2 regions of the Variovorax sp. 10L426 genome follow, and region 2 is predicted to be linked to the other one. Evidence: riboswitches for the same ligand, from Rfam matches in the RefSeq annotation. Region 2 holds a riboswitch; the other holds the start of a gene.
The links. Region 2 has a riboswitch for glycine ahead of AC1DHL_RS21420 (FAD-dependent oxidoreductase). Riboswitches for the same ligand answer to the same signal wherever they lie in the genome.
Positions count from the first base shown of each region.

Region 1: linked by a shared signal. The riboswitch ahead of gcvT (glycine cleavage system aminomethyltransferase GcvT) and the one ahead of AC1DHL_RS21420 (FAD-dependent oxidoreductase) in region 2 are both predicted to bind glycine.

Region 1 covers NZ_JBFTJF010000004.1:155,610-159,010, forward strand. Annotated here, with positions in the region: gene gcvT (glycine cleavage system aminomethyltransferase GcvT) at 1-1,164, opposite strand, end outside; glycine riboswitch at 1,179-1,289, opposite strand; glycine riboswitch at 1,305-1,404, opposite strand; gene AC1DHL_RS07350 (ABC transporter permease/substrate-binding protein) at 1,491-2,984, opposite strand; gene AC1DHL_RS07355 (alpha/beta fold hydrolase) at 3,176-3,401, shown strand, end outside.
Region 2 covers NZ_JBFTJF010000015.1:62,239-65,639, forward strand. Annotated here, with positions in the region: gene AC1DHL_RS21410 (hypothetical protein) at 1-398, opposite strand, end outside; gene AC1DHL_RS21415 (helix-turn-helix domain-containing protein) at 522-1,256, shown strand; glycine riboswitch at 1,394-1,500, shown strand; gene AC1DHL_RS21420 (FAD-dependent oxidoreductase) at 1,580-2,827, shown strand; glycine riboswitch at 2,854-2,954, shown strand; glycine riboswitch at 2,959-3,064, shown strand; gene AC1DHL_RS21425 (D-amino acid dehydrogenase) at 3,153-3,401, shown strand, end outside.

The DNA of each region.
Region 1 (3,401 bases), on a different contig from region 2:
CATGGTGCTGACTTCCATCAACACCGGCTTGCCGCGCACCATCGCCTGGATGCGCGTGCCGGGCTCGGAATAGGCCAGCGCAACGTAGGCCATGGCGACGGGCCGGTCGACCGTGGGACCGAGCAGTCCACTGGTCACCTGGCCGATGGCGAGGCCTTCGAAGGATTCGAGCAGCGTGCCGTCGCGCACCGGAACACGCTCCAGCGCGACGAGGCCCACGCGTTTGCGCTTGAGGGTGTCGTGGTCGAGATGGCCCGCCGTGCCGTCCGCGGCAGTGAGTTGCGCCAGCACCTTGGCCGCGCCCGGGAAGCCGCCTTCGCGCGCACCACCGGACCGTCGCACTTTCTGCATGGCCCAGACGAGCGAGGCTTCGACTGGCGTGGTCGTCTCGTCGATGTCGTTGCCGTAGAGGCAAAGCCCGGCTTCGAGCCGCAACGAATTGCGCGCTCCCAGGCCGATGGGCTTGACCTCGGGTTGCGCGAGCAGCAGCCGCGCAAGGCGTTCGGCGTCCGCGGCGCCGACGGAGATCTCGAAGCCGTCTTCGCCGGTGTACCCGCTGCGGGTCACGAAAGCCGGAATGCCGCCGATCTGCACGGCGCCACCGGTCATGAAGACAAAGCGCTCGACGCCGGGCGACAGACGCGCCAGCGTCGCGCCAGCCTGCGGTCCCTGGAGCGCGAGCAACGCGTGGTCGGGCATCGGCAGGACCTGGCAACGGTGCCCGATCTTCGCGGTGATGTGCGCGATGTCGGCCTGCTTGCAGGCGCCGTTGACGATCACGAACAGCGAGTCGTTGCCCTCGTTGAAGAACATCAGGTCGTCGAGGATGCCGCCGTCGTCATTGAGCAGCAGTCCGTAGCGCTGCTTGCCGGGCGCCAGGCCGATCACATCCACCGGCATCAGCGTCTCGAAGGCGGCCGCGGCATCGGGGCCCGACAGGCGCAACTGGCCCATGTGGGAAATATCGAAGAGTCCCGCAGCCTCGCGCGTGTGCTTGTGTTCGGCCATGAGGCCCGCCGGGTATTGCACGGGCATCGAGTAGCCGGCGAAAGGCACCATGCGCGCGCCAAGCTCCACGTGCAGTGCGTGAAGCGGGGTCTTCAGAAGATCGTCAGTCGATGCGGAGGCCAAGGCACTCTCCAAAAGGGGGCAGTCCAGATCCATGGCCGAAGCCATGGGCCACCCCTGCTGTCCGCTTTACCTGAGAGATTCACCCCACGATCGGGGCTTGCTCCTTCGGTGGACGAGTCCGTCGTCGCGACGGGTCGTCTCTCTCCAGCAAGGAAACGCCCTGAATGCGGGCGCTTCGCCAGTCCTTTTGCCTGAGCGTTCGGGCCCGTGCTTCGATGGGACCTGCGCCTTCGGCGGCCCCGACGCGGCGGGGCTCTCTCCTGACTGCGCGAGTGTAAGGGATCGAAGGCGTGCCCAACGGCGAATTCAGTGAAGTTGCTGCACCGGAAGAAGCCTGTCGATGCGTTCAGTTTCAAGTTTCAGTATTTGCGACGCATCAGGTATTCGATGCACTCGAAGAATGCCTCGCTGAGCAGGGCCAGCACCGCCGCGGGTATGGCCCCGGCGACCAGCAGTTCGCGATCGTTGAGTGCCAGGCCGGTCACGATGCGTTCGCCGAAACCGCCCGCGCCGATGAAGGCCGCGATCGTCGCGGTGCCGATGGCGATGGTCGTCGCCGTCCGCACGCCGGCAAGGATCGTGGGGAGCGCGAGCGGCAGCAGCACCACCCGCAGGGTCTGGCCGCCGGTCATTCCCAGCGCGGTCCCTGCCTGCCGCAACCCGACCGGGACTTCGGCCAGGCCGGTGACTGTGTTCCGCATGATCGGCAAGAGCGAATAGAGCGTGAGCGCGATCAGCGCCGGCACCAGGCCGATCGCGCCGACGGCCGAGATCAGGATCGCCAGCAGTGCGAGCGAGGGAATGGTCTGCAGCAGGCCCGTGAGCCCCAGGACGAGCGCACGCGCGTTCAGGTGCGGAAAAACGAGGACTCCCACCGGCACCGCGATCAGGATGGCGACCCCGACCGAGACCGCCACCAGGAGCAGATGTTGACGCGCGAGGCGGACAAGGTCGGGGCCGAACAGCTTGGCGAGGAAACCCCGTGCCGCGGCTTCCTTGGGGAGGGCGGAGCCGGTTGTCTTGGCGGCGGGTGCCTGGGCGACGATCTTGCTCTGCGCCAGGAAGTCACGCGCGATCGCGTCGAACGCCACGCCCTGCAATTCGGCACGCGCATTCATTGCGATCATGGCGTGCTCGTCGACGCGGCCTTCGAGTTTCTGCAGTGCCGCCCACGCCTTGGGCAATCTTGTCGGCACGTCGAGCCGGTAGAGCACCACCGCGTCGTAGCGAGGGAAATATTGGCGGTCGTCCTCGAGCACACGGAGGCCGAGATGATCGATCTTGGCGTCGGTGGTGTAGATGTCGGTGACGTCGATCTGCTTCGCCGCGATGGCGTCGTAGGCGAGCCCATGATCCAGCCCCGTCGGCGTCTGTGTGAAACCGTATCGCGCAGCCAACCCTTGCCAGCCGTCGGCGCGGCCGATGAACTCGTTCGACAGTCCGAGCTTCAGTTCAGGATGGCTGGCGAGGTCGCTCAGGCTTCGCACGCCGAGGCGGTCCGCATCGGCCGCGCGCATGGCGAGCGCATAGCCGTCGTTGAACCCGAAGGGAATCGCGGCGCCCAGGCCCAGCGGCCGGAGCGCCGCGTTCATGTCCTCGAGCGTCATCGACTGAGGACTCTTGAGGATCTCCAGGGCGATGGTGCCGGTGTATTCGGCATAGAGATCGATGCTGCCGGAACTCAAGGCCTCGTAGACGATGGCCGTGTTGCCGAGTCCCTGCCGGACCACCGGGGGGGCGGCGGTATGCGGCGCCGCGGTCTGCGCGAGAACCTCTGCCAGGATGTACGACTCGGTGAATCGCTTGGAGCCGATGCGAAGTTCGTCGGCCCCGCCTTGCGCGTGCGACGGCATGGGGTTGCCCAGAAGGCCCAGCAGGCCCAGGCAAGCCAGGGAGGTGAGCCAGATTCGGCGCAGTGGACGCATCGACCCAGTGTATCGGCGTCATGGCGGCGAGGACCATCCGATGCGCAGGCTCGTTCTCCTACAAAGGATCGTGCGCCGTGCCGATGCTGCGCTGCAGCGGATGAACGCAGAATGAACAAGTGCGGATCAACTATGTTCGACGCGGTGAAGGCAAGCCCCTGTTGCTGGTCCACGGCCTTGGCGGCACCTGGCGGTCGTGGCGGACCGTGCTGACGCCGTTGGCCGCACAGCGCAGTGTCGTGGCGATCGATCTGCCGGGTTTCGGCAAGAGTCCGGAGCTGAAAGGCGAAGTCTCCATTCGCACGATGTGCGACGCGGTCGCTCAGTTTCTGCATGAACACGACC
Region 2 (3,401 bases):
CGTTCGGCTGCCAGGCGCATGCCATCGGACTGCAGGTGATAGAAGGCGGACCCGGCAGCGGTCAGGATCAGGCCGGCAAAGAACACCCAGGCGCAATCGAGCGCATTCACGGGAAGGTGAGCGCCCGCTTGGGGCAGCGGTGCGGCGTCGAGCGCGTCTTCGTGCGCGCGATCGAGCCAATGCAGCCAGCGCAGGCCCCAGATGCCGATCGCGACGAAGGGCAGGTTGCTCAACACATCCATCGCATTTGGCAGGCCGTGCCAGGCATGGCGATCGGCGAACGGCGCCCCGGCGAGGCCAGAGGCCGGAAGGACCGGCCCGGCGATTGCGGCCAAAAGGAGCAGCGCGAACAGCGAAACGAGGCAACGTTCACGGTTGGAGAAGGACGACAGCGGCATGACGGACTCCGATGAATAGCTCGATGGGCGCAATCTAGGTTGCCGACCCCCTCCCTGGCATCGAGAATCGATACGGAGCACTTTTTCACCACCCCCGGTATCAGCCGGCAATACCACCACCTCATGAGCACCACTGTCGATCTGGTCGTCGCCCTCAAGAACGAACTCAAGAACGCCCACATGACTTACGCGGATCTCGCCAAGTCGCTGGACATGGCCGAATCCAGCGTGAAGCGGATGCTCGCCAAGGGCGACATGCCGCTGACGCGGGTCGACGCGATCTGCCGGGCGCTCAAGATCGATTTCGCGGAACTCGCCCGCCGCGTGGCGGACGCCCAGCCCTTGCTCAAGGAACTGACGCTCGAGCAAGAAAAAGCTGTCGTCAGGGACAAGAAGTTGTTGCTGCTCGCCATCTGCGTGCTGAGCCAATGGACGCTGGAGCAGATCGTCGGCGCCTACCGCATCACCGAGGCCGAATGCATCGGTTACCTGGCGCAACTCGACCGCATCGGCATCATCGAGTTGCGTCCGCTGAACCGCTACCGCCTGAAGCTCGCCAAGACCTTCCGATGGCGCCCGCACGGCCCGGTGATGGATTTCTTTCGCGAGAACGTCGTGCTCGACTACTACCGCGGCGGCTTCGACGGCCCGGCCGAAGGCCTCCTGTTGGTGCATGGATCGATCAGCAAATCGCTGGCGCCTGCCTTCCTGGACCGCCTGCAGCGCGTTGCACAGGACTTCGCCCAGCAGCACCAGACCGACCAGAAGCTGTCGCCCAAGGAGCGGGAGGGCTACACCCTGCTCCTGGGCATGCGCAACTGGGAGTTCGAATTGTTCACGCGTCTGCGCAGGGCCTGAAACACACAGAAACCGGTTTCCTCTATAAAATTCGCCCCGCAGAAAAGCGGACGCATTCGTCGTCCCACCGTTGGCGCAAACTCCCATGAACGCTCAGGTGAACCGCAACAGCGGTTCGGTGACTGCCTCACATTGATCAATCGCCGACTGGAGAGACGCCACGCGACGTGGTGCACCGACGGAGCAAGTCCGCTGCATGGCGCAGCGGATGAAACTCTCAGGTAAAGGAGACAGGGGGAGCGGCAGTCTGAACCCCGGGTCTCGGCGCTTTGCACAGTAAGCACCAACACCCGCCGTTCATGCCATCCCAAAAGGATTCGGACATGCGCGTGGTTGTGCTCGGCGCCGGTTTGCTCGGTGTAACGACGGCCTATTACCTTCAGCAACTCGGTCACGAGGTGATCGTGGTGGACCGCCACGCGACCCCCGCCGCCAAGGCCCGGGGCCGGGCCGAACCCAGCGAATCTGCGATTGCGCTGCAACGCTCCGAAGCGGATTCGGCCTATGCGCGACGAACAGAAGGCGGCTGGTCCCGCCTGCGCGCAAAGGTGCGTCATCGCATCGCCAAGCTGCTCGACCGAGCCATTGGCGAACCGGCGAAACGCGACCCGCTTGAGCACATGGTGCGTCTCGCCGCCTACAGCCGCGAGAGCGCACGTGCGCTGCGTGACGAGGCCGGCATGTCGCAACGGCCGCGCTCGAACGGGCTCATGAACTTCTTCACCGACGCCCAAGCCTTCCATGGGCGCATGGCCCGCGCACCCCACTGGTCCGAACTCGGCTGCGAGGAACGTCTGCTCTCCGCCGAAGAGGCCACGGGCCTGGAGCCTGCATTGCATGCCGTCGGCAGCAAGCTCGCCGGAGCGACTTTCTCGCTCGAGGACCCGGCACGCGATCCCGCCCAGTTCGCGGCAAGCATCGTCTTTCTTTGCCGCGCGGCCGGTGTGCGCTTCATGATGAAGCACACCGTGGTCTCGCTGAAGACGCGTGACGGCCGCATCAGTCATGTCGACCTGCTGGATGCACAAGGACAACCCACCACCGTGCGCGCGCAGTCCTATGTTCTCGCCCTGGGCGCATCGAGCGTTCCGCATGCGGAAGACCTTGGCATCGACATGCCGCTGAATTTCGTTCGCGAGTACATCGCCACGATGCCGGTCAGGGACGCCGCGCACGCACCGCACATCGTGCTGCACGACCGACAGGGCAAGCTTCGAATCGCACGCGTCGAGAACGCCAACGGTGTCTATCTCCGGGTTTCTTCCACCGTGCGCGTGAGCCATGACGAGCAGAGCGAGCCAGACTCGGACCGCTTCGAAGCGATCCTCAGGCGCATCGAGGCGCTGTTTCCCGGCATGACTGACACCGCGCAGGCTTCGTTCGAAACCGCCATGCACGCGGTGAGCCGCAATCGGCTGCCAATGGTCGGCAAGACGCGAGTCCCCAACCTGTTCCTCAATACCGCCCCGGGCACGGCGACATGGACGCACGCCTGCGGCGCGAGCAAATCGATCGCCCGTATCGTCAGCGGCTTGCGGCCCGAACTCGACTTCGCCTTCAGAGGGCTGTAGCCAGCCGGGCGCGGCGCCCCTACAATCGCCGCACTGCAGGAGAGCGGGCCGCTTGGCGGCCCCACCGAAGGCGCAAACTCCCATAAACGCTCAGGTCGGCTCGCACAAACGAGCCTGTACTGCACCAACTGTCAGAGCCGTCTGGAGAGCCATCACACCACGTGATGCACCGAAGGAGCAAACCTGTTGCGGGCGCAACGGGTGAATCTCTCAGGTACCGAGGACAGGGGGAGCGGCAACTTGGACGCACGGTCCGGTTGCTTTTCTTTTTCACAGCATCCGTTTCCGTTCGAGCCAAGAGCTGCAACCTTCGAGGGTTCTTGAAATGCGCGTGATCGTTCTTGGCGCCGGCTTGCTCGGCGTGACTTCGGCTTACTTCCTCCAGCAACTCGGCCATGAAGTGACCGTGATCGACCGGCAGGCCACACCTGCTGCCGAAACCAGCTTCGCCAACGGCGGCCAGATATCAGTGAGCCATGCCGAGCCCTGGGCCAATCCGAGCGCACCGCTGAAGGTGCTGCAATGGCTCGGCAAGGAGGACGCTCCCCTGCTCTTCCGCCTCCGCGCCGACATG